DNA from 2 places in the Pseudoalteromonas sp. NSLLW24 genome. Region 1 is predicted to be linked to the other one. Evidence: predicted binding sites of a transcription regulator. Region 1 holds the regulator's gene; the other holds the start of a gene.
What was found. The regulator sigma-54, encoded in region 1, starts transcription at its own class of promoters, with help from an activator protein. The targets are predictions, from matches to a motif close to GTTGGCACGNNNNTNGNNT.
Positions count from the first base shown of each region.

Region 2: the regulator sigma-54 is predicted to act here: its motif matches at 1,612-1,630, upstream of I6E72_RS04015 (CsbD family protein).

Region 1 is NZ_JADYWQ010000009.1:18,656-31,267, forward strand. Features, by position in the region: gene I6E72_RS10945 (TIGR03899 family protein) at 1-340, opposite strand, end outside; gene I6E72_RS10950 (SRPBCC family protein) at 309-890, opposite strand; gene I6E72_RS10955 (bifunctional diguanylate cyclase/phosphodiesterase) at 1,002-3,191, shown strand; gene I6E72_RS10960 (YgiQ family radical SAM protein) at 3,322-5,499, shown strand; gene I6E72_RS10965 (protein disulfide oxidoreductase) at 5,957-6,364, opposite strand; gene mgtE (magnesium transporter) at 6,565-7,923, opposite strand; gene I6E72_RS10975 (HPr family phosphocarrier protein) at 8,054-8,326, opposite strand; gene rapZ (RNase adapter RapZ) at 8,369-9,214, opposite strand; gene ptsN (PTS IIA-like nitrogen regulatory protein PtsN) at 9,233-9,685, opposite strand; gene hpf (ribosome hibernation promoting factor) at 9,690-9,977, opposite strand; gene I6E72_RS10995 (RNA polymerase factor sigma-54) at 10,003-11,502, opposite strand; gene lptB (LPS export ABC transporter ATP-binding protein) at 11,572-12,297, opposite strand; gene lptA (lipopolysaccharide transport periplasmic protein LptA) at 12,294-12,612, opposite strand, start outside.
Region 2 is NZ_JADYWQ010000003.1:155,942-168,553, reverse strand. Features, by position in the region: gene hrpB (ATP-dependent helicase HrpB) at 1-900, opposite strand, end outside; gene I6E72_RS04020 (group II truncated hemoglobin) at 984-1,397, opposite strand; gene I6E72_RS04015 (CsbD family protein) at 1,678-1,875, shown strand; gene I6E72_RS04010 (xanthine dehydrogenase family protein molybdopterin-binding subunit) at 1,944-4,205, opposite strand; gene I6E72_RS04005 ((2Fe-2S)-binding protein) at 4,202-4,699, opposite strand; gene I6E72_RS04000 (Ig-like domain-containing protein) at 5,243-8,341, opposite strand; gene I6E72_RS03995 (hypothetical protein) at 8,552-9,307, opposite strand; gene metH (methionine synthase) at 10,441-12,612, opposite strand, start outside.

The DNA of each region.
Region 1 (12,612 bases):
TAGAAGTATCTTCACACAGAGCTATAAAATGCTCTACCCAATCAACATCGGGCTGTTTACTACTTGCTACATCAGGGCAAAACCCCATAGCCATTGCTAAAATTGATTCTATATTTTGTTGTTGTTTAATAAGTAATAAATCTTGGCGCTTTTGAGCGCGAGCTAAAACAGAGTTTTCACTGTTAATATGATAAAGCGGCTTAATTTGGCCCTTAATATCGTAACTTTGCTCATTAGTAGGTAGTACACCGTTATTACCTACTTTTGTTATAGGGTAACCAAGTAAGGATTCGATGATGTTGGCAAGATTAATTCTCGCCTGTGCTGTTTTGACTGTCATGGCTGTGCATTGTCCTTTGTGAATGACTAAGCTGAGCAACAGTTTTAAGGTTATTTAATCCCAGAGACACTGTATTGCGCAGCACATACTCGCTCAAAATTGCGGTGTAGCCAGATATTAAAGGAGTGGTTGTTTGCCCTTCAATATTACATATTAAAGTAACAATACCGTTTTGCTCACTAAAATTAAATGTTCCTCTGATAATATGTTCAGCATTTAAAAGTATGTTAAAGCTGACTTTATTTTGGCTTACCGAAGTTATGATCATTTCACCATACCCCCATTTTCCTTTCCAAGACTGATGAGCCCCTAGGCCAGAACTGGGTTCGCCCAAAGTAAAACGTATGCTGGGGTCTACTTTTTCCCATGGAGACCATTTTTGCCATTGGCTAAAGTCGGTGATAAGCGGCTTTATTACTTTAAGATTGGCATTAATTTCGATTGTTTTATTTACACTATAACTTTGAGGCAGTATTAGCCCTACCAGTGCCAATACTAATAGTAATAACAGTACGCATTTGATTAATATTTTTAATGGTTTAATAAGCACACCTTTTATTAGTTTTTCAAGTTGAAATACAACAACTTTTTATTAATCGACTATAGTATGAATTAGATTATAAACCAAAAATAATTTATTGATTGCTACTTAGGAGAGCGAATGTCGTCAGATCAAAACGATTTTTTATTTTTTGAACAAGATTTTGAAGACGATGCTGTTGTTGAGCAGACTAAGTTTTGGGATATTTTAATTGTTGATGACGAACCTGAGATTCATTCTGTAACAAAATTAGCTTTGTCTGGCGTTGAGTTTTTAGGGGCTGGCTTGCGATTTCACGATGCTTATTCGGGTGCAGAAGCAATAGAAGTGCTAGCTAAAAATAAAAATATTTCGGTTATTTTTTTAGACGTTGTTATGGAAACTGACGATGCCGGTTTGCAGGTTGTAAAAAGGGTGCGTGACGAATTAAATAATCAACATGTAAGAATTATTTTAAGAACAGGGCAAGCAGGTATTACACCAGAAGAAAAAGTAATACGAGAATACGACATAAATGACTATAAAACGAAAACAGAGCTGACTCGTTCTAAGTTAGTAACTTCGCTTATAACCGCTATTCGCTCATACGAGCAGGTATGTCAGCTTGAATATCAAAGTGATGCAATGAACACGATTGTTTCAGCATCAAAGTCTATTTTAGGACTTACTGATGTTAAGCAATTATGCAAAGAAATCATCAAGCACATGAGTATTATTTTAAAATGTTCACCTAGAGGGCTTGTTTGCAGTAAGTTAGATGGCGATGATTTTATTCAGGTCTTAGGTGGTTGCGGGCATTACGAAAGCTATTTTGGTAAAAAATTAATTAATGTTGATAGCAAAGTATTTGAACAAGTTGAGTCGTGTTTTGGTTTGTCAAAGCACCAACACATAGACTCAAGTTCAACATTTATATTAAAAAGTAAGCATCGAAAAGCGGCTTTATATATAGAGTGCGACCACATTCCCTTACAAGCACAGCTACAATTTGCTGAAATTTTCTTAACTAATGTAAGTGTAGCACTTGATAACATAAGGTTATTTGTAAAGTTAAGAGATGCTGCTTATAAAGATGTGCTTACTGGTATTTCAAATCGTACTAACTTTATTGAGCGTGTGGTGAGTTATCAAAAGCCACAAGTGAACGATCATGTATTTGTATTACTTGATGTAGTTAATTTTGCAGATATTAATAACGGCTTAGGGCAAGAGGTCGGCAATAAAGTATTAATTGGCATTGTGCAAAGGTTAAGAGAAAATTACCCAACAGCTAAATTACTATCACGTATTGGCGCTGATGTTTTTGGTTTTATTATTCGCCAAGACGAATTTGACTTAAAAAAGTTGAATGAGCAATTAGGTATTTCATTTTACGCAGAAGAACATTTACTCCCTATCGATTTTAGAGTGGGCTTATGCCAACAACAAGACTTTCAAAGTAGCGGTATTGATACACTGAAAGTTGCTTATATTGCACTTGACCAAGCTAAAAAAGCAAAACATAAAGAAGGCGTTTATTACAATATTGATATGCAAGATAAGATGGCTTGGCGGATAGGGATTATTAGGCAGTTACGTCATGACTTTGCTCGAAATAAATTAGAGGTATGGTACCAACCTCAACTTGCACTAGATGACTTATCGCTAATTGGATGTGAGGCATTATTACGCTGGCCGGCAAGTGATGGCGTGTATATATCGCCGGCTGTGTTTGTGCCACTTGCAGAGGATGCGGGCTTAATTGTTGATATAGGGCAGTGGGTATTAGAACAAGCTTGCCAACAGCAAAAGCGCCTAGAAAATATGGGCACAGAAATTTGTATTGCAGTTAATGTGTCTGTTCCACAGTTTAAAGTAAAAGGTTATGCGCAAACTGTTAAAAATACATTGTTAAAATATAGTGTTAAGCCAAAAAACATAGAATTAGAAATCACCGAGAGCGTAGTAATGGATGAGCTGGAAACGGTTATTAGTACACTAAGTGAGCTAAAAGAACTCGGAATGGAAGTTGCTATTGATGACTTTGGTACTGGTTTTTCGTCGCTGAGTTACATTCAAAGTTTACCTTTGGATCGGTTGAAAATAGATCGTGCATTTATTAAAGATTTACCAAATGATGACACTGGCGCTATTGCTGCCTTAGTTATATCTCTTGGTGCTAAGTTGGGCTTAAAAACGATTGCTGAAGGGGTCGAAACACAAGAGCAAGCCCAGTTCTTAAAAAATTTAGGATGCGATGAAGTACAAGGTTTTATGTATGCTAAACCCATGCCTGAAAATGAATTAATAGAATTTATAAATAAACGCTAAAAAGATTAACTTATTATTTAAGCTAATGAACGATTTAGAATTTAAGGCGCGATATGCTTTGACTACTTTGTATATATAAACAATTTAGTAGGGTATAATTCGCGCCTTTTGTTATTCTACGGCCACAATTATGAGCACACTCAAAGCTAAGCGCGCCTTATTTTCATACCCTAAATACTGGGCTGAATGTTATGGCACCGCGCCATTTTTACCAACTACACGTGAAGAAATGGATGCACTTGGCTGGGATAGCTGCGACATAATAATAATTAGTGGCGACGCGTACGTTGATCATCCTAGTTTTGGTATGGCGGTAATTGGCCGTGTACTTGAAGCGCAAGGTTTTAGAGTAGGTATTATCGCCCAGCCAGCATGGGACTCTAAAGATGCATTTATGGAACTAGGCAGACCGAATTTATTTTTTGGTGTAACAGCTGGCAACATGGATTCGATGATTAACCGCTATACAGCTGAAAAGCGTATGCGCCACGATGATGCTTACACGCCAGATAACGTAGGTGGTAAACGTCCAGATCGCGCCGTAATGATTTACTCGCAAAAATGTCGTGAAGCATACAAAGGAATACCAATTGTTATTGGTGGTATTGAAGCGAGTCTTCGTCGTATAGCTCATTACGACTATTGGCAAGAAAAAGTACGTCGTAGTATTTTGTTTGATGCAAAAGCTGATATTTTAATTTACGGTAACGCAGAGCGTCCGTTAGTTGAAGTTGCACACCGTATTGCCGCAGGCGAAACAATGGATACTATTCAAGATATTCGCGGCACGGCTGTTATCAGAAAAGAACCTTTACCAGGTTGGCGTGGAAGTGACTCCACCGCTATAGATAAAATTGGTAAAATTGATCCAATTCCAAATCCATACGGTGCTGATGATGTTGGCTGTAGTAAATCTGAATTTAAACAAGCGGGTATAGACTTAAAGGCAGAAGCTGCAAAACCAATTATGGTTCAGCCTGCGCGACCTAAACCGTGGGAAAAAACCTATGTTAAGTTACCTGCTTATGAACAAGTAAGTGTTAACAAACCTCTATACGCCCACGCTTCGCGTATTCTACATCAAGAAACAAATCCTGGTTGTGCAAGAGCACTGTTTCAGCGACACGGCGATCGTTCTATTTGGGTAAACCCGCCAGCATACCCATTAGAAACACATGAGATGGATGCTGTGTTTGGTTTACCGTATCAGCGTATTCCTCATCCAAGTTACGGCGACTCTAAAATTCCTGCTTACGACATGATAAAAACGTCAGTTAATATTATGCGCGGTTGCTTTGGTGGGTGTTCGTTTTGCTCAATTACGGAGCATGAAGGGCGTATTATTCAAAGCCGTTCGCAAGAATCAATTATTGAAGAAATTGAACAGATTAGAGATAAAGTACCCGGTTTTACTGGTGTTATTTCTGATTTAGGTGGTCCAACTGCAAATATGTATAAACTGCGTTGTACGAGCAAAAAGGCAGAAAGTACCTGTAGACGTTTATCATGTGTGTATCCTGAAATTTGTAAGCATATGGATACAGATCATACGCCAACAATAGACTTATATAAAAAAGCACGTGAAGTTAAGGGTATCAAAAAGGTATTGATTGCTTCTGGAGTTCGTTACGACTTAGCTGTACGCGACCCGCGTTACGTTAAAGAATTAGTAACGCATCATGTAGGTGGCTACTTAAAAATAGCCCCAGAGCATACAGAGGATGGTCCATTATCAAAAATGATGAAACCAGGTATGGGGGCGTACGATCAATTTAAAGAATTATTTGATAAGTACTCTAAAGAAGCCGGTAAAAAGCAGTATTTAATTCCTTACTTTATATCTGCTCACCCAGGGACAAAAGATGAAGACATGGTAAACATGGCTTTATGGCTTAAATCAAACGACTTTAAGCTTGATCAGGTACAAAATTTTTACCCATCACCGATGGCTAATGCGACGACTATTTACCACACAGAAATGAACTCTTTACGTAATATAAAAAACAATACAGAAGTTGTTCCAGTACCTAAAGGTGCTCGCCAACGTAGATTACATAAAGCTATTTTACGTTACCATGATGCAGCAGGTTGGCCGATGATACGTGAAGCACTGCGTAAAATGGGTAAAGCTAATTTAATTGGTAAAGGGCCTAACTGTTTAGTGCCTGAAGAAGGGCGTGATGAAAAAGCAGGTAAAGGTGGCAGTAAAGGCGGACGTCCTGCACTAACGCGACATACCGGTTTTAGCCAATTTAAAAAGGCAAACACTAAACCAAAAGTAGGCGGTAATCGTCAAAGTACACGTTAGTGATTCAATCTATTAATAACTAGGGCGTGTTGATCTTTGGTGGGTGAATTTGCAGCAGTATGTTTGGTTTTTAGGCAAGGCGGAGCCTATGTAGTGTGGTTATTCCCCATGAATAGGCGATAACGCAGCATAAATACCAAACATGCGCTGCCCTTTGGGTTCTTTCTAGGGACGATTAACTCTTTGTTGCTCGGTTTTTACTTAGCCCACTAGGTTACAAACCTCGCGCCGCGATTTAATCGCCCCTAGATTGAACAAATTTCAATCCACAAAGATCAACACGCCCTAGTAGATTAGTTTAATTACGCTAAGGGTTTTTAAACCCTTTTCATGCGTAAATTAAGTAAACCTTGCTCTTTATTATCTATATTATTGTAGGTGATAAAGAGCGAGCTTTTAGAAACCCCTCTTGAGATAGCACGTATTTAGTGCCTATATACTTGCAGTTAGTTTTTTCTTAAAACGTTGATGATAACCACAAACGTAATTTTAGTGACCATAACGGCTGAATGCCTGTTAGCCCTTGCGTCATTTTATTATCTTTTAAGATTATATAAGATGGCGTGACTTGCCCTTGCCAATCGGCAAATATCTCACCGTGTTGATCGTTGACAGTGGTAAAACTGTAGCCATGATCATTTAGATACTCATGTAGTTTTTGATCCGAGCCTGATTTTATTGCGATACTCACGACAGGGTAGTTATTCTCGTTTGCGAGTTCGTTTATGGCAGGGGAGGTAATACTACAAATAGGGCACCAAGTTCCCCAAAAATAGACAAGTGTTGGTTTATCTTGGCTCATTGCTGACAAATCAATGTTTTGCCCTTTATAATCTATTAATTGTAATTGAGGATTTGCTGGCATAACAGGTTGTCGCCACCAATTGACAGCGTTATAAATTACGAAAAATATGAAACTATATATCAACACACTTTTTAATATTGATAGGCCTTTTTGTTTTGGCGTTTTTTTAGGTGTGTCTTTTTTATTTTTGGTACCCGTTGTCATAGTTGCAGCTTTACCCTAAGTGTTTTTTACTTTAGTTATTTGCAAAAGTTTCTAATTTAAACCAGCAACCAAGTAGCAGTACCTAAAAAGGCGAATATACCCACAATATCTGTCACCGTGGTTAGCACCACACTCCCTGCAAGTGCTGGGTCTATATTCATTCTTTTAAGAATAATAGGGATACTCGCACCAGCAACACCTGCCACCACTAAGTTCATAAACATAGCGAAGGCGAGTACGCCACCAAGCATAAAGTCCCACTGCCATAGGGCAATAACACCTGCTATTAACAACGACCACAAAACACCGTTTAACGCGCCAATAGCAAGCTCTTTCATCATCAAGAAACGTTGGTTTGTTTGATTTATATGACCTACCGCAATACCACGAATAACAAGCGTTAATGATTGGCTACCTGCAACACCGCCCATAGAAGGGACAATACCGTTAAGTACAGCTAAAATAGGTAAAACATCTAAAGTGCCTTCAAAAAAGCTAGCTACAAAAGCAGCTGCAAGTGCAGTTAGTAAGTTGACACCTAACCAAACTGAGCGTTTTTTAGAGCTTTTTAGTACTGGCGCAAAGGTATCTTCTTCATCATCAAGGCCGGCTAAGCCCAATAAACTATGCTCAGCATCTTCGCGGATTACGTCAACGATGTCATCGATAGTGACACGGCCAAGGAGCTGATCGTTATCATCGACTACGGGGGCCGATATCCAATTATGACGTTCAAATAATTGCGCGACTTCACTTTCATCCATAGAGATTGGAATGGATTCACAATCTTCATCCATTAAATCGCGAACAATTTTTTCTGGCGGGTTAGTTAATAATGTACTCAGCGATAAAGCGCCTATAAAGCAGTTATGCTTATCAACAACGTACAAGTCATCGGTACCTTCTGGTAACTCGCCACGTAGCCTAATATACCTAAGTACAACATCAAGCGTAACATCAGGGCGAATGGTCACCGTATCGGTGTTCATTAGCGCGCCAGCAGAACGCTCTTGATACGAAAGTGCTTGTGTTGCACGTTCACGGTCTTGAATGTCCATCGCGCTAACAACGTCTTTATAAACGGTGTCCGGCAGACTACGTAATACTTCACCTAAGTCATCGTGGCCCATATCTTCTGTTGCGGCTGCAATGTGCTTAGGTTCCATTTGGGCAATAATGCCTAAACGAACATCTTCTGAGAGTTCTTCAAGAACATCACCTTGCACATCAGGATCAACCAACTGCCAAAGGAGTCGGCGAATTTTATGTGGTGATGATTCTAATAATAATGCGGTATCACAAGGAGCTGTTTTTGCGAGCATGCGCCTAACTTGAACAAATTGACCACTATTGAGTGACTTAGTCACCTGTTTTAGTTGCTGTAGTGGGTAATCTTGTTCAAAAGCTTCAGGCATTGGCGTCCTTTATAAATTCTTATATTACTTTATGGGGAGAGGTGAGTTAACTGGCGTCACTAACCGTATTTATTTTATATATCTGTTTTAGTTGGGGCATTAGTAATGCGAGCATTATTTTTATAACTGTTTATTCTTGTTCATTAAAACGTTGTGCTATTAATTCTCCAACAGCGTGTAAAGCTTGCTCAGAATCGGGGCCTTTACATACAACTTTTACTTCTTTGCCTTGGCTACTTTCAAGTAACATTAGTGCAAGTACGCTATCGCCTGCGGCTTCTTTGTCATCTTGAAATAATGTAATTGTCGCATCAAACTGCACTGCCAATTGGGCAAGCACGGTGGCTGCTCTGGCATGCAATCCTAATTTGTTTTTTATTAAAAAAGTGTCTTCACAATGCATAACTTACTCTACCTAAGCTGAACAGGTGATTATTCAGCTATATTATTTTTCTTGTTCGCGATGGCGAATTTTCACATTGGGATGTGTCATTGCAAAACTTTCACCGATAGTTTGCGCTAAATATACAGAGCGATGTTGTCCGCCTGTACACCCAATGGCAATGGTTAAATAACTGCGGTTATTTCGCTCTAAGTGCGGTAACCATGTTTGTACAAATGTTTGAATTTGCCATGTGAATTTTTGCACTATGCTGTGATTGGCCAAATAATCTTTAACAGGTTGATCTAACCCATTTAAAGGTTTTAATTCAGGTTCCCAATGTGGATTGGGTAAAAAGCGTGCATCAAATACGTAATCTGCTTCTTTTGGTATACCGTATTTAAAACCAAACGATTCAAACGTGACAATCAGTTGCTTATCTTTTTTACCTAAAATCTTTTCACGAATAGATTCAGCAAGTTGATGAACGCTTAAATCAGTTGTATCTATCATAAAGTCGGCGCGGGTGATTAATACATCAAGTAATTCTTTTTCTTTTTTGATGGCTAAATCAAGAGGCAACGAGTCAATTGATAGTGGGTGTAATCTACGAGTTTCAGAAAAACGTTTGATCAATGTTTGATCGTCGCTATCTAAATAAAATAACGTAGGTTTTGCAAAGCCAGGCAAGTATTCAAGAATATCGTTAAATTCATCTTGTTGTTTAGGGATGTTCCGCACATCAATGCTAACAGCAATTTTATCATAGCTATCAGACACACTGCGAACTAATGAAGGAAGCAAGTTAACTGGAATATTATCTACGCAATAATAACCTAAATCTTCTACAACGCGTAAAGCAACCGACTTTCCAGAACCAGAACGGCCGCTTATGATAATTAACTCCATTTAACACCCTTTATAAAACTATGATTGATTGACAATAACTTGGTAAAGCTCAGTATCTGATTTTGCACTGCGTAACTGTTTACAAAAATCTTTATTGTTTAGTTTATCAGCAATGGTTGCTAGAGTCTTTAAGTGCTGCTGGTTATCGCCATCTGGTACGATGAGTGCGACGAAAATATCAACAGGGCGATTATCGATTGCATCAAAATTTATTGGAGTTTCGCTAACGAGTACTAAAGCCAAAGGCTCTTCTGCACCGCTCATTCTTCCATGAGGAATGGCAATGCCACGCCCTATACCTGTACTACCCAATTTTTCTCTGCTCATTAAAGCATTAAGAATATCTTGTTGCGGTAAATACGGAAGTTTGTCGTGAGCAAGTTCGCTAATGAACTCTAAAATTCTTTTTTTGCTATTAAAAAGGACCGCAGCTTTGCTGCAGTCCTGGCATATAAGTGAGCTTAATTTCATCATATTAGTGTCGAGCAAGCTTCTCTTTGTGTTTAATTACTTGTCGATCGAGCTTGTCGATCAACGAGTCAATGGCGGCATACATATCTTGATGTTCTGTAGAGGCAAATAACTCAGCACCGCTTACGTGTATGGTGGCTTCTGCTTTTTGATTTAATTTTTCTACATCGAGAATGACATGAACATTATTAATATGATCAGAGTGTCTTTCTAGCTTCGCAAATTTGGTATTAATATAGTCTCTTAGTGAATCGGTTAATTCTACGTGACGACCAGTTAAGTTTAGTTGCATAAGCATTACCCTCTTTTTTTGCGTCTTAAATCAAACTTTTACGTTGATTTGACGGTGGAATAGCCAGAGATTCGCGGTATTTTGCGATTGTACGTCTCGCTACTTTAATTCCTTGCTCAGCCAATATATCCGCTATTTTGCTATCACTCAATGGTTTTGCTGAGTTTTCTGCTGCGATTAATTTTCGGATAAGCGCACGGATTGCTGTAGATGAACATTCACCACCGTTTTCGGTGCTTACATGGCTTGAGAAAAAGTATTTAAGCTCAAATATACCACGGGGTGTGTGCATATACTTTTGGGTTGTTACGCGCGAAATTGTTGATTCGTGCATTTCTACCATTTCAGCAACATCATTTAAAACCATTGGTTTCATGGCTTCAGGACCGTGTTCAAAAAAGCCTTGTTGTTGTTTAACAATACAATTTGTTACTTTTAATAGCGTGTCGTTTCTACTTTCTAAGCTTTTAATAAACCATTTAGCTTCTTGTAAATGCGAGCGAATAAACTGGCTGTCACCACTGGATTTTACAGTGCGAGACATTGCCGCGTATTGGCTATTAACACGAATTTTAGGCATGCTATCTGGGTTTAACTCAACAACCCAGCGGCCTTTAATTTTTTTAACTGACACATCAGGAATAACATACTCAGATTCTTCTCTTACAATAGTATCTGCAGGTTTAGGGCTAAGAGTATGTATTAATGTCATTACTTCTTTAAGCTCTTCTTCTTTGAGCTTAGTTTTCTTCATTAATGTACGATAGTCACGAGCAGCTAATAAATCAATATGCTCGGTTAAAATCATTTTTGTTTCATTAATGTAAGGTGTTTCTTTATCAAACTGGTTAAGCTGAATACACAAACACTCTTGTAAGCTACGTGCAGCAATGCCTACAGGATCAAACAGTTGGATGCGTTTTAATACAGCTTCAATTTCATCAAGTTCGACTTCGTTATCATCTTCGTTTTCTTGATTAAAGCTTTCTAAAATCTCTTCGCAGCTTAGTGTTAAAATACCTGAGTCATCGACGGCTTCTACAATAGCAATAGCAATAGCTTCGTCTGTAGGGCTAAATGGCGTTAGTTGTAACTGCCACATTAAATACTCATGGAGCGTTTCAGTAGAGGCGCCTTGGTATATTGATTCGTCTTCAGGCATCGGACCCGATGATGCTGCTGGGGCGGCACTCATGTACTCATCCCAACTAACATCCATAGCCATGTCGTCACTTAGCGTGTCTTTTGCAAGTGCTTCACCACTATCTTGTTCGTATTCGCTTGGAGCATCATCGGCAGATGCGCTAACAGTTATGTCATCTGTATCTGCTTTTTGCTCGTTTTTACCTGCAGCGTCTTCTGAATAGTCTGCTTCTTCAACCTCTAATAGCGGGTTGCTGTCGAGAGCTTCTTGTATTTCTTGCTGGAGATCCAATGTACTGAGTTGCAACAAACGAATAGCTTGTTGCAGCTGTGGAGTCATTGTAAGTTGCTGGCCCATGCGCAGCTGTAGTGATTGCCTCATGTATCTCTAACAATCCTTTTATGTTGTTATAATTAATACTAGCAGATGCTTAAAGACATGGCGTAAATGTTACAGCCTAAATTGCTCGCCTAAGTAAACATCGCGTACTGTTTTATCATTTAATACGTGTTCTGGAGTACCTGATGCAATCAGCTCCCCATGAGAAACAATGTAGGCTTTTTCACAAACATCAAGGGTTTCTCTTACGTTATGATCGGTAATTAATACACCAATCCCACGATTTTTAAGATGTTCTATTATTTTCTTTATGTCTAATACCGAAATCGGGTCAACACCTGCAAATGGTTCATCCAGTAATATAAATTTAGGATCTGCTGCCAGCGCACGTGCTATTTCAACACGACGACGTTCGCCACCCGACAATGCCATACCTTGGCTATCACGAATGTGTTGTATGCTAAATTCATCTAATAATTTATCGAGAGTGTCTTCTCTAGCTTGTTTATTTAACTCTTTGCGCGTTTCTAAAATGGCCATTAAGTTTTGATAAACAGTCAGCTTTCTGAATATTGAAGACTCTTGCGGTAAGTAGCCAATGCCTAATCTAGCACGACTATGCATAGGTAAAAGAGTAATATCGTTATCGTCTATCGATATTTTACCTTTGTCGCTAGGTACAAGTCCTACTATCATATAAAACGTGGTAGTTTTACCTGCGCCGTTAGGGCCAAGTAAGCCAACAATACTGCCAGCTTTGACTTCAAGGCCGACGTTTTTTACAACTTCACGGCCTTTATAGCTCTTTGCTAATAGCTCTGCTTTTAATGTGCTCATGGTTGACCTTTGTCGCTTTTTTTACTTTTTTTAGTCTCGATTGGTACTAAAATTGTGTGAACGCGGTCAGTTGAGTTTTCATCTTTTTCGGCACTGATTAGCTGCTGCTCTATATCGTAGGTAATGCTTTTAGCATTTATTTTTTGTCCCGCTTGCGATACTTGTGCATTACCAACAAGCGTTAAAAAACGCTTAGATACATCATAACGTACTTCGTCAGCACTGGCGCTCATAGTCGTGCCATCTGATTGCTTTTCTTCAAAGTGCGCAGGGCTACCTGTAGCAATTAATAATTGTTTATTATCGCCAAGTTCA
Region 2 (12,612 bases), on a different contig from region 1:
TGTAACCCCTGTTTTTAAATTAAAGGTAGCTGCACGGCGCTTGCCGCTGTCAATTACAATGCGTATGCCTTCAATAGTTAAACTGGTTTCGGCTACATTGGTGGTAAGCACTACTTTGCGCATACCGTTTGGTGCAGAAGCAATAGCGGCTTGCTGATTAGCTTTATCTTGCTCGCCAAATAGCGTTGCGACTTGGCAGTTACTAGGTAAATCGGTGAGTGCTTGTTGCACGCGTAGTATTTCAAATTGCCCAGGTAAAAATACCAACGCACTGCCTGTTTGCTCATTAAGTGCTTGTTTTATTATGGTAGGAATTGCATCAAGCCAACGGCTTTCATCTTTTATGGGTATGTATACTTCGTCTATTGGGTAGCTGCGACCGCTCGATTGAATTACAGGGCAATCAAAAAACGCAGTGTAACGCTCGGTATCAAGAGTTGCCGACATAAGCATAATGGTTAAATCTTCACGCAGCGCACTTTGGGTCTCGAGCGCAAAGGCAAGTGAGGTATCGGCTGCAATTGAACGCTCATGAAATTCATCAAATATCAGTAAATCAATATCGCTTAATTCGGGGTCGTTTTGCAACATGCGCGTTAGCATGCCTTCGGTGACTATTTCGAGGCGCGTATTAGCGCTTACTTTACTCTCGCCCCTAATCCGCAAGCCCACACTTTGCCCAACACTCTCGTTTTGGCACTTTGCTAGGTAGCTGGCTATATTACGAGCAGCTAAACGGCGAGGCTCTAGCATTACAATACGTTTAAAATGCCCATCGCGCATTAGTTGCAGCGGCAACCACGTAGATTTACCCGCACCAGGCGGCGCTTGTAATAACGTAATAGGATTACTTTGTAATGTAGTAACGAGTTGTTGATATATGTCTTGAACCGGCAGCACAGCTATTTACCCTAAATTGCTTTGCAGGCATTGTAACAAAAAACCGCAGCGACACCGCGGTAGATGCTTATTAATAATTGCTATTAACTACCCGACACCATTCTAATTCGATCTGCAGGCACTCGTAATTGCTGCATTAAGTAAATTTTAAATGGTGCTTCGTAAGGTTGCTTATCAACCGCTTTTTGCATGCATAAAAGCCATGCATCACTTTGCTCAATTCCTACATGTAGATGTTTGTGCGCTTGAGGAATGTTAATACTGCCAAAATGTTCAGCGTATAATTTAGGACCACCTAACCAGCCCGACAAAAAATAAGCGAGCTTTTTTCGCGATGCCGATAAGTCTTTTGAATGCATACTCCTTATATTTTCAGCCTCTTTTAAAGCGTCCATATTATCGTAAAACGCATTCACCAATTGTGTAATACCTGCTAACTCACCTGCCATTTTGTATGAGCAGTCACCCACTCCATATTCACACGTTTTTGTATTCATAACTCACTCAGCTTAACTACTTTGTTTAATACCTGCATATTAGCTTAAAACAAAAATTTAAGAATGAGTTACATCAAAGCGGCGTAACTTATGTCAGCAATAATTACAGGCTGCTATGTATATTTTTTAATAAATAGCGCAATATTAAAAACAAAATCGCTCAACATAAAAATATAACCAACTGATAATAAAAACAATAAAACCATTATTATTCCTTGGTACAAGGCTTGCTACTTTATAACTGACAGTTAATTCACTAACCTAAAGTAAGGATAAACTTATGAACAGCGATCGTATCGAAGGTAATTGGAAAGAACTTAAAGGTAAGGCTCAACAAAAATGGGGCGATCTTACCAACGACGATTTAGATAAAATTGAAGGTAGCCGTACAGAGCTAGTTGGTAAAATCCAGCAGCAATACGGTAAATCTAAAGAAGAAGCAGAGCGTGAAGTTGATGAGTTTGAAAAAGGTCGTTAAACCGCGTTAACCGCTTTTAAAAAAACCGCCATTTGGCGGTTTTTTTGTTTAAGCTGTAGGTTATTTAGCTACGCTTTTAATTGGTTACCAATCGGTAACTGCCTAATACGCTTTCCGCACGCTGCAAAAATAGCATTACATAATGCTGGCGCATAAACCGGTGTAGATGGCTCGCCTACCCCTGCTGGTGGTGCATCGCTTTGTACAATTTCAACTTCAATCTCAAGAGGTGCGTCGCTCATACGCGGTACGCGATAATCATGAAAATTACTTTGCTGTACGCGCCCTTTATCAAAGGTAATACCATCGCTGATTGCAGTTGTAATACCGTAAATAGAGCCACCTTGGGTTTGGTTTTTAACAGTGTCGGTGTTTACAACAGTACCCGCATCAATGGCAACCCACGACTTAATTACTTTTAAATCGCCAGCATCCGACACTTCTACTTCAACTACCGTAGCTACGTAAGTTAAAAAGCTTCTGTGTGCTGCTATTCCTAAACCTCGACCTTTAGGAAGCTCTCGCCCCCATTTACTCATGTCAGCTACTTTTTCAATAACATGGCGCAGTCTGCCAATATCTAAAGGATAAACCGCTTTATCGCCACCGTAATTATCGTATGTGGCATTTTGCTCAGTTACATCAACAATGCGACTCGGACCTATAGTGTCTAGTAAATAGTCTTTTTGGTCGCGACCGGCTTTATGCGCTGCTTCGCCAATAAATGACTGAATAGCAAAGGCATGAAAAATATTTGATACAGAGCGCATCCAACCAATTCGTGCTTTGGCTTGCGCATCACCGTTTTCTAACTTCATATTAGGTGTGTTAATAGGATTATCGGTAAATCCTAAGCGCAGTTCAAAGCTTCCTGGCGTAGTCGCCCCTTCTGAAAAGGTAGAGGTAATTGGTGAAAACGCGGTGCGGTGTAAATACGATTCTATTGCGCCATTTTTATCTAGCGATGCTTCAATGTGCTGAGCCGAAACTGCATGGTAAAAACCATGTTGTATGTCGTCTTCACGCGTCCATTGCACGCGAATAGGCTTGCCTACTTTCATTGAAAGATAAGCTGCTTCTGCTGAAAAGTCAGGTTTTGACTTACGCCCAAAGCCGCCTCCTAACATGGTAACGTGAACATTAATTTTGCTCTCGTCCATGCCAAGCATTGCCGCCACTGTTTTCATATCGGCTTGTGGATTTTGCGTAGCAGCCCATATATCAACACTGTCTTTGTTGTACATAGCAGTTGCACAAGGTGGCTCCATTGGGGCTTGAGCTAGATGCGGCGCGTAATAATCAGCTACCAGTTTATTGCTCGATTTAGCCAACACGCCCATGGCATCGCCTTTATCACGTATGTTTGCCTGTGGAGTTTGTACTGTTTTTAGTAATGACTTTTTAAATTCTTTTGAGTTGTAATCGCCATTTTTGCCATCATCCCACACGACTTTTAATGCCTTACGCCCTTGCCATGCAGCCCATGTGTTTTTAGCTATAATCGCAATTCCGCCTTTTGGCTGAAACTGCGGCGCGCCTTTTGGTGCAGGTATTTCAATAACATCTATAACGTCGTTTATCGCTTTTGTAGCACTGGCATCAAATGACTTAACAACACCGCCTACTACAGGCGGGCGTTCAATTATAGCCACCAGCGCTTGTGGTTCGCGTACATCGGCTGCAAATATAGCTTTGCCTGTTACTAAATCGGCTAAATCTATGTGCGCCATGCCGGTATTAATGTAGCGCCATTCTTTGCGTGTTTTAAGTGTTAGTTTGTCAGCTTCTGGTGGCGTTATTGTAAATGCTAAGTCGATTAAATCTTTATAAGTAAGTGATTTACCTGAGCTGTGAGTAACAACGTGCTGTACTGCGGTACATGTTTCTGGTTTTACACCCCAATGCTTAGCGGCAGCATGCTGCATCATGTAACGCACACTTGCGCCCATTTCACGCAGGCGCTGCATGTTGTAGCGAATACTGCGCGAGCCATCGGTATTTTGATCGCCGTATTTAGGGTCGCCCTTACCCTGAATAACAATAACCTTATCCCACGCGGCTTCCATTTCATCGGCAACAATTTGTGCGATTGCAGTGCGAATTTGCTGACCCATTTCAGAGCGATGGCAGGTTATTTCAACCATGCCGTCTGGGCGCAGTGCAATAAATAAGTTTGCGCGTTTTGCCAGCTCCGATGGCTGCTCTAACACACCAGCAATCGCTCTTGGCGCACTGCCTACAAAATAAGTACCGAGTACCAACGCACCTATTGCACTGGTTTTTAAAAACTTACGGCGGTTTAAATCAAAATATTTATTATCTTGGCTCATACTTCTTCCCCTTGCTCATTTGGGTCAAAATACTGCACGCCCGCAATAGTTTTAGCGGCTGATTTAATTGCTTTATGAATGCGCGGATATGTACCACAACGGCAAATATTGCCCGACATATTACTTACTATTTCATCATCGCTTGGGTTTGGATTTGCAGCTAATAAGCTTGCAGCTTGCATCATTTGGCCGCACTGGCAAAAACCACACTGCGGTACTTTATGCTCAACCCATGCTTGTTGTACTGGATGGTCGCCCTGCTCGCTTAACCCTTCAATTGTTGTAATTGAAAGACCCGCTACTGCCGCTACAGGCAATACACACGAGCGCTGAGCTACCCCATCTATATGCACCGTACACGCACCGCACTGAGCCATACCACAGCCAAATTTAGGCCCAGTTAAATTCAATTCGTCTCGGAGATACCATAATACTGGCGTTGACGGATCGCCAGAAAACTCATGTTTATTACCATTAATGGTAAGCGTGATCATACTAAACTCCTTGGCAAAGCGCTTTACAGGAGGGTTCCTTGTTGCGCGAGAACTATTTTTAATTACTTACTATTTTATACTTACTACTTTTAGCCTACCACTTAGATCTATTTTATAAAAATACTAATTATTAGAACGTTTAAACCACATTGAAAATATTAACGTCTGATTATTAGTATTATAACTAGGCCCTGCTGACCTTTTTAGATTGAAGTTCACTCAATCTAGGGGAGATTTAATCGCGGCGGGAGGTTTGTAAACAACAAAGCGTAAATTGCCCCTATGCAGAATCCTCGGGGCAGTGCATGTTAAACCTCGAAAGATAAACAGCCCTAAATAAAAGCCTAAAAACATCCAAGTTAAAACTTACAATATATTTAAGCAAAAATCGTATTAAGTAACCACATCGTTATTAGCAAAGTGTAGGGTTATACGAACACCTATGACAAAAGTAAGCAATAAATCGTTGAGTTTAAAAAGATTATTAATAAATAAAAAACCGCCATTTGGCGGTTTTAGATAGTGTAAATAAGCTTTTAACTACTAATTAAAACGGCGTCTACCAAATAAAACCACTGATAGCAGCGTAAGTAAGTAATAAATACTGCCACCTGAGCTAGAGCCTGAATCAGATGAAGGAGTCGCTACCGTAGCAGCTTGCTTACCTTCAACGTTTATAGTCACAGTTTGAACTGCAGAACTATCAAATTTATCTTTAGCTACATAGCTAAACGTTACTACATGATCGGATTCGCTCGTAGGAGTTAGTTTAAACAATCCAGTATCAGGCTCAAATGTTAAAGTTCCTGAATTTGGCTCTGTTACCACTTCAAATTCAAGTGTATCGTTGTCGCTATCTAATGCTGAAAAGCGACCATTCACTTCACTCTTATAAGAGGTGTTATATGTTACATTTTGAGCTTGTGGAGCTGTATTTGTCAGTTCAATAACAACATTATGAAGCTCTGATTCAACTAAAGAATCTTTCACTGTAAAGCTAACTGATACTGGCTCAACCGAGTCACCACTTGGTGAAAAGGTCACGCTACCTAAAGCAGAGTCCATTAACTGAATTTGCCCATGAGCAGGCGAATTTTTAATTTGAAATATTAATGGCTCTGCGTCTTCATCCATACCTTCTAAATTAAAGTTAAGCGGTGTATTCCAATGAGTTTGTAGTGTCATATTATTTGCTGTAGGTGCTGTATTTTTTAGCTCTAACGTTAAGCTTGATAACGCTGAACGTGAACGATCTTTTACTGTGTAGTAACTAAGCTCGTCAATGCCTACAGCGCCCGATGGTATATAAGTTAATAGACCCGCCTGTCTGTCGGTAAACTCGACCCTACCCAGAGTTGGTCTCTTATTTAAAACTACATAATCAATATCATCTGATACAGGTAAGTCTATTTGTATGCTTTTTAAAACATGATCAGAGTAGCTTAAAGCTTCAGGCTTAGCTAAAGGCTCAGCAACTTGATTAGAAAACACCTCCAATGACTGACCTGCCAACAAGGTATAATCAACATTATTATACGTAGAAGTTGCTAACCAACTGTCATTATTCTTACGCTTAGCAGTGTATGAAACCACATTGTTATCTAGGTTATATTCACCAAACTGATCAGAACACGAATACTGCACAAATCCAGCTCTTACAGACACAATATTATTTAAAGTGTTTTGGCACACTTCACTAATTAATGTTGTCTGCCCATTTAATGCCACTTTGTAAAGTGAGCCGTTATAGGTAGATGCAACTAAAGTTTCTTCTCCATTAATAACAGTGTTAACCAAACCGTTAAAGCTTTGCTCCAAAGCAACTTTAGATATAGTGTTTTCAGAGTAGTCATAACTAATGAGGTAATCACTAACGAGACCAACCACATCTATATTTTCGTTATTAAGAAAGCTTCCAGTTACTATTGAACTCATGCCGCCCCAATAAAATCCTAAGCGAGGCGATGTTTTTAATAACTCTCCAGTTTGCCCATTTAATACTTTAAAAAAGGTACCTTCACTTCCTGTATGCTCAGCACCATTACCTACTATTATTTCTAGCTTGCCATCATTATTAATATCTAACGTTGTTAAGGTACTAATGTAGTCTCCGTCGCCAAGATATGTTTGAAATAGCTCTTCACCCGTTTCAGGTGAAAACACCTGTACATTCGCATCGTATATAGCAGAGCTGCCAGCAATAATATAATTCTTACCATCATCAAACAGCTGAGCAGTAGTAACTAAATTATTATTATCCCAATCGTTATTAACGCTTATATTTGTAAGTATTTTTTCATTAGTTTGTGTATCTACTATATGCAAAGCGTTACTGTCACGCTCGGAATAAAGTATATCTAAGCTTCCGTTGTTATTAATATCAGCAAGTGCTAACGCTTTATTTGAGTAGTACTTAATGCCTTTAGCCCACTGTTGAGTTTTGTCATCCGTGTTGTGAATATAAAAACCATCTTCACCAGATGAAGAATAACCTGAGCCCCAAGCAATATTTTGCTTACCATCACCGTTAAGGTCATCTACAACAATGCCCGACACACCATGCTCTGGATTATTAATACTCCAAAACTCAACGCCTGTTGTGAGTGAAAGCGCGTATAAACTTCCCCACTGACCATCGCCGTAAACTAAATCGTCGGTACCATCGTTATCAATGTCTGCAACTATTACCTTATCAATATCTAAGTCGCTTTGAGCTGTCCATAAAATGCTTTCAGTGCTTGGGCTTAGCATTTCTATGCTGTACCAACTTTGCCCATTAATCACTTCATCTAAGCCATCGTTATTAATATCAACAGCAATTAAATGCTCGCCATTAAGACTCACACTAAGTTGTTTATGCAGTAAAAGCTCTGAATTTTCGAATCTATAAACCGCACCATCACTAAATAAAACTTCTTTTGCATTAGCCTCAGTAAACGAGCCTGTCACAAAATTTTGTGGTACGTTTTCAAGTACCGCAATTTCAGACAAATCGAGCGAGTTAAGTACAAAAAGCTTACTACTTTGATAAACAAAAAGCTCATCTTGCCCATCGTTGTTTATATCAAACTTATCTGCTGCTCTTGGGTAATAAAACTCTTTACTTAGCTCTATCTCTTGAGTGACTAAATTAACTTTATGTACTGCGTTATTTTCTAAAACATATAAGTAGTATGTATCTGCCACTATATCTTTAATTAGCGTGGTATCTTCAATATAGTCATCAAAGTCGTAGCGACCAGTTACTTCATACGCACCTTTTACATATTCTATAATATTAAAATTGCTCTCTTGGGCGGATATAATATGCTTACTACCCACACCCGACAGAGGTGCAACGTACAAGCCTTTGCGGCCTGTTGAGTTACCTAGCGAAAATTCACGAAATACACTACTAAGCTCTATGCTTTCCTCGTCTGAGGCAGTTTGAGTAAGGCTATTATTTTTTATAATTGGCGCGAATTGAGGTTTTTTAGATAAACTTTCAAAATGAGCTTTATCAAAATTTATTTTTTGATCGTTAATTAAAACAGCATCACCGTAAGTATTTTCTTGAGTGTTTTTTATAGGTTGTGCATGAGTATTGGCATTCACTGAATACGCGCTCATCATGAGCAACGTAAGGCAAGATAGTTTAATCAATTCCATAATCCTTTGTATTTCTTTATTTAATCACGTCACTACAACTGCAACGTTCCATTAACACGGCATTATATAGAGTACCAACCGGAAATAAAGAGGCGATTAACAAAGTTTTACAAAGAGATAGAAGAAATAAAGTAATAACATTTAACTTGCAGCTAAAACTACTTTTATAAAAATTTTAGCCGCATACTTACTAATAAAAAGCGATTATTGAGTGCTTATAACATCTTCAGACAACAACCTCTCATCGTCTTTATAAACTTCAAGCCAACCTGGCGGTGATGTATCGCAGCCAATAATAGTTACTTGTAGCACATAACTATAGCGACCATTTTTAAAGGTATAATGATGATTCCCACCGCTACCTTCAAATGTAATATCGCCATTTAGTAAAACCATATCAGGCTTGTCGCTTGGTTTTTTATTAATACCCCACACTGCATACCGATAATTATGATCGCCTAAATCATCAACTCGAATATGGTAGCTAGACGTTTTCCAATCGAGTACTGGCTTTTCAAATGTATTAATACTTGCGTGCAAGGATTGCTTACCTTGTTCGATTAAGCTTTTAGCAAGTGCCTGCTCTTTAGTATTTTGTGTATTTACAGCAATAATTTTACCTTCGGTATCTACCCACATAACGCCGTTATTTAGCATAATGCCACGCCAACCGACACTATCCCAATCGGTATCAATATTAGAGCTACCAATAACTGCGGCGAGGTCATCATTAAATATCTCATCAAAGCGGTTAATAAACTCAGCTTCATTTTTAATGTCAGGTATGGGGTATCGTCGTTTTAATGGGTAACGAACAAGTGCTGCAATTGCGGCTTTGTCATTAGCTTCAAATGCAGCAATAACAGGTAAAACGAACTCGTGATACTTTTGCTCAAGAGCAAATGTGCTAGATGTAAAAAGTAGAGATAAGCAAAGTAAGATGAAATTTAGATACTTCATTTTTAGTCCTTTAGCGCGTTCATGTCTTAATTTACCGCCTAAAGGCATGCTTAAACCTTTAGATGTTATAGAGATTAATAATAAATATATAGATTATTAATCCGCTTATAAACGAAGCTAATGCATTTAAGTAAACCCGGGTGTTATAGCCCTTCATAAACCATTCTTTTACTAACGTTATTGGAATCAAAACTAAGCACAAATAAGCAAACCAAGGGGATACAAACATATCAGCTAAGCTAGATTGCATTAAAAGATCACTATTGCCATATCTTTCGGTACTTATCACCTCATAACTCTCACGATCGAATGCGGTGGCAGCGACTCCAAATAAGAAAATTATATGAGTAAATAGTAAAGCTAAATTTAAAGTTCTTTTTAACAAGCTAATATCACGAGTTTTAATAGTACACGAGCTATGCATTTTAGTTTTTCTGTTCCTAAAATATGATTAGAACGGCTAATTTGACTTGTTTTACGTCAAAGTGCAAAAATACTTTTATCAATATGATAATAAAAATGGTGAAGCAGAGTCAGATTACGTTACTTAAAATGAAACAGAGTTTGCTCTTTATTTTATTTTTTTGACTTAACCTTGGGTGTCATGGGTTGAAGTATCATCAGTAATTGAAACTTTAAACAACAACGCCCTCATTTTTAAGGAACACCATTTAGTTCGAGTTTAATTTTTGGTACTCCTATGTCTGCAATGCTAGCAGGCTTGCTCTGGCTAAAAATTAAAAATACCGAAATTAGCCTACACAGTTTAAATAAGTGGTACAAACTATATGGAATAACTTTATTACTTATGGTGGTTACTACACCTATTATACCAACATTATTGAAAGTAAAATTGATGATAAAGGTTATAGTATTTTTAATTGGTATGCCCGTGGTTCCATTTATGCACCGATATTTAGGTAACCGGTCAAAGCTATCGCATTAAAGAAGGCTTTAAAGTCAGAGTGGATAATATATTGGTTAAAACAACAAACGTCTAAACCAACTCCAGAAGTTGTCATGAACAAAATAGATGAGTTATTAGCCAATAAACATTAATGATTTTAGAACAAAAAACGAGCCTAATTTGGCTCGTTTTTGTTTTACTGATAGCTAAAAACTGACCGTTCGCTCTACTCTGGATCATACCCCAAGTTCGGCGACAGCCAACGTTCAGCTTCTTCAAGCGTCATATTGGTTCGTTTAGCGTAGTCTTCTACCTGATCCTTTTGTACTGCTGCTACTGCGTAGTATTTAGCTTCTGGGTGTGAGAAGTACCAACCTGAAACAGCAGCACCTGGCCACATGGCGTACGAGCTAGTTAGCTGCATGCCAATGCGTTTTTCGGTGTCGAGCAACTGCCAAATTTTCTTTTTCTCGGTGTGCTCTGGGCACGCTGGGTAACCTGGCGCTGGGCGAATACCTTGGTAGTTTTCGCGTATTAGCTCATCGTTTGCTAGGTTTTCGTCTGGTGCAAAACCCCAATACTCTTTACGTACTTTTTCGTGCAGGTATTCTGCAAACGCTTCTGCGAGCCTGTCGGCAACCGCTTTAATCATTATTTTGTTGTAATCGTCTTGCTGTGCGTCAAACGCATTCGCTAAGTCGTCTTCTTCTAAACCGCCCGTTACTGCAAATGCGCCAAAATAATCTGGTGTACCTTTGGGTGCTATATAGTCGGCTAGGCAGTAGTTAGCAAAGTCGGTTTTTTCGGTTTGCTGACGTAAATGACATGAGGTAGTTAACAGCTCTTTGCGTGTTTCGTCGGTGTATATTTCTATGTCGTCCCCAACGCGGTTAGCAGGGAATAAACCAATTACGCCAAGTGGTTGCAAACTGCCTGCTTTTTCAAGGTCGTCTAACATATCGTTAGCGTCTTTAAATAAGCTTTGCGCTTGCTCGCCTACTACTTCATCGGTCATTATGCGCGGGTATTTACCAGCGATTGACCACGTCATAAAGTATGGCGTCCAATCTATGTATTTACGTAAAGTGGCAATTGATACGTTTTTAAACTCGATCACGCCGAGCTTTTTAGGCACTGGTGGCGTGTAGTTATCCCAATCGAGTTGTGCTGCGTTATCGCGTGCGCGCTGGATTGTGACAGGCTTAGAGCGTGGTTTTTTACGTGCTTGTTGCTCGCGTACTTTTACATATTCAGCTTGGGTTTTTTCTAAAAAACCAGGCTTATGCTCTTTTGATAATAAATTAGATACTACACCTACCGCACGGCTGGCATTACTTACATACACTACGCCTTTGTCATATTGCGGCTCAATTTTTACTGCGGTGTGCGCTTTAGAAGTAGTAGCTCCACCAATTAACAGCGGCAGTTCAAAACCACGGCGTTTCATTTCTTTTGCTACGTGTACCATTTCGTCAAGCGATGGGGTAATTAAGCCCGATAATCCAATAATATCGGCTTTTTCGTCGATTGCGGTTTGTAATATTTTATCAGCCGGTACCATTACACCTAAGTCGATTACTTCATAGTTATTACATTGCAGTACCACGCCTACAATATTTTTACCTATGTCGTGTACGTCACCTTTTACGGTCGCCATTACTATTTTACCGTTAGTTGAGCCTTCTTCTTTTTCAAGCTCAATGTATGGGTCTAGGTAGGCTACGGCTCGCTTCATTACGCGCGCCGATTTAACAACTTGTGGTAAAAACATTTTACCTGCCCCAAATAAGTCGCCTACCACGTTCATGCCGTCCATTAACGGCCCTTCAATTACGTGAATAGGTTTAGCTGCTGCGGCGCGGCATTCTTCGGTATCTTCATCTATAAAGGTAGTAATACCTTTAACAAGCGCGTGCTCAAGGCGTTTTGCAACAGGCCATGTGCGCCACTCTAAATCTTCTACTCGCTCGGCTTGCGCCATACCCGAGTATTTTGGTGCAAGCTCTACTAAACGCTCGCCTGCGCCTGAGTCGGTGTTAAGTATTACGTCTGTAACGGCTTTACGTAGTTCTTCTGGTATATCATCGTAAACGGCTAGTTGCCCCGCATTTACAATACCCATGTCCATACCAGCTTGAATAGCGTGATATAAAAACACCGAGTGAATGGCTTCACGCACGGGGTTATTACCCCTAAACGAAAACGATACATTTGATACACCGCCCGACACTTTACAGTGCGGCAAATTTTGTTTAATGCGGCGAGTGCCTTCAATAAATTCTACGGCGTAGTTGTCGTGCTCTTCAATACCGGTGGCTACGGCAAATATATTAGGGTCGAATATAATATCTTCTGGCGCAAAGCCAATGTCTTCTACCAATATTTTATAACTGCGCGC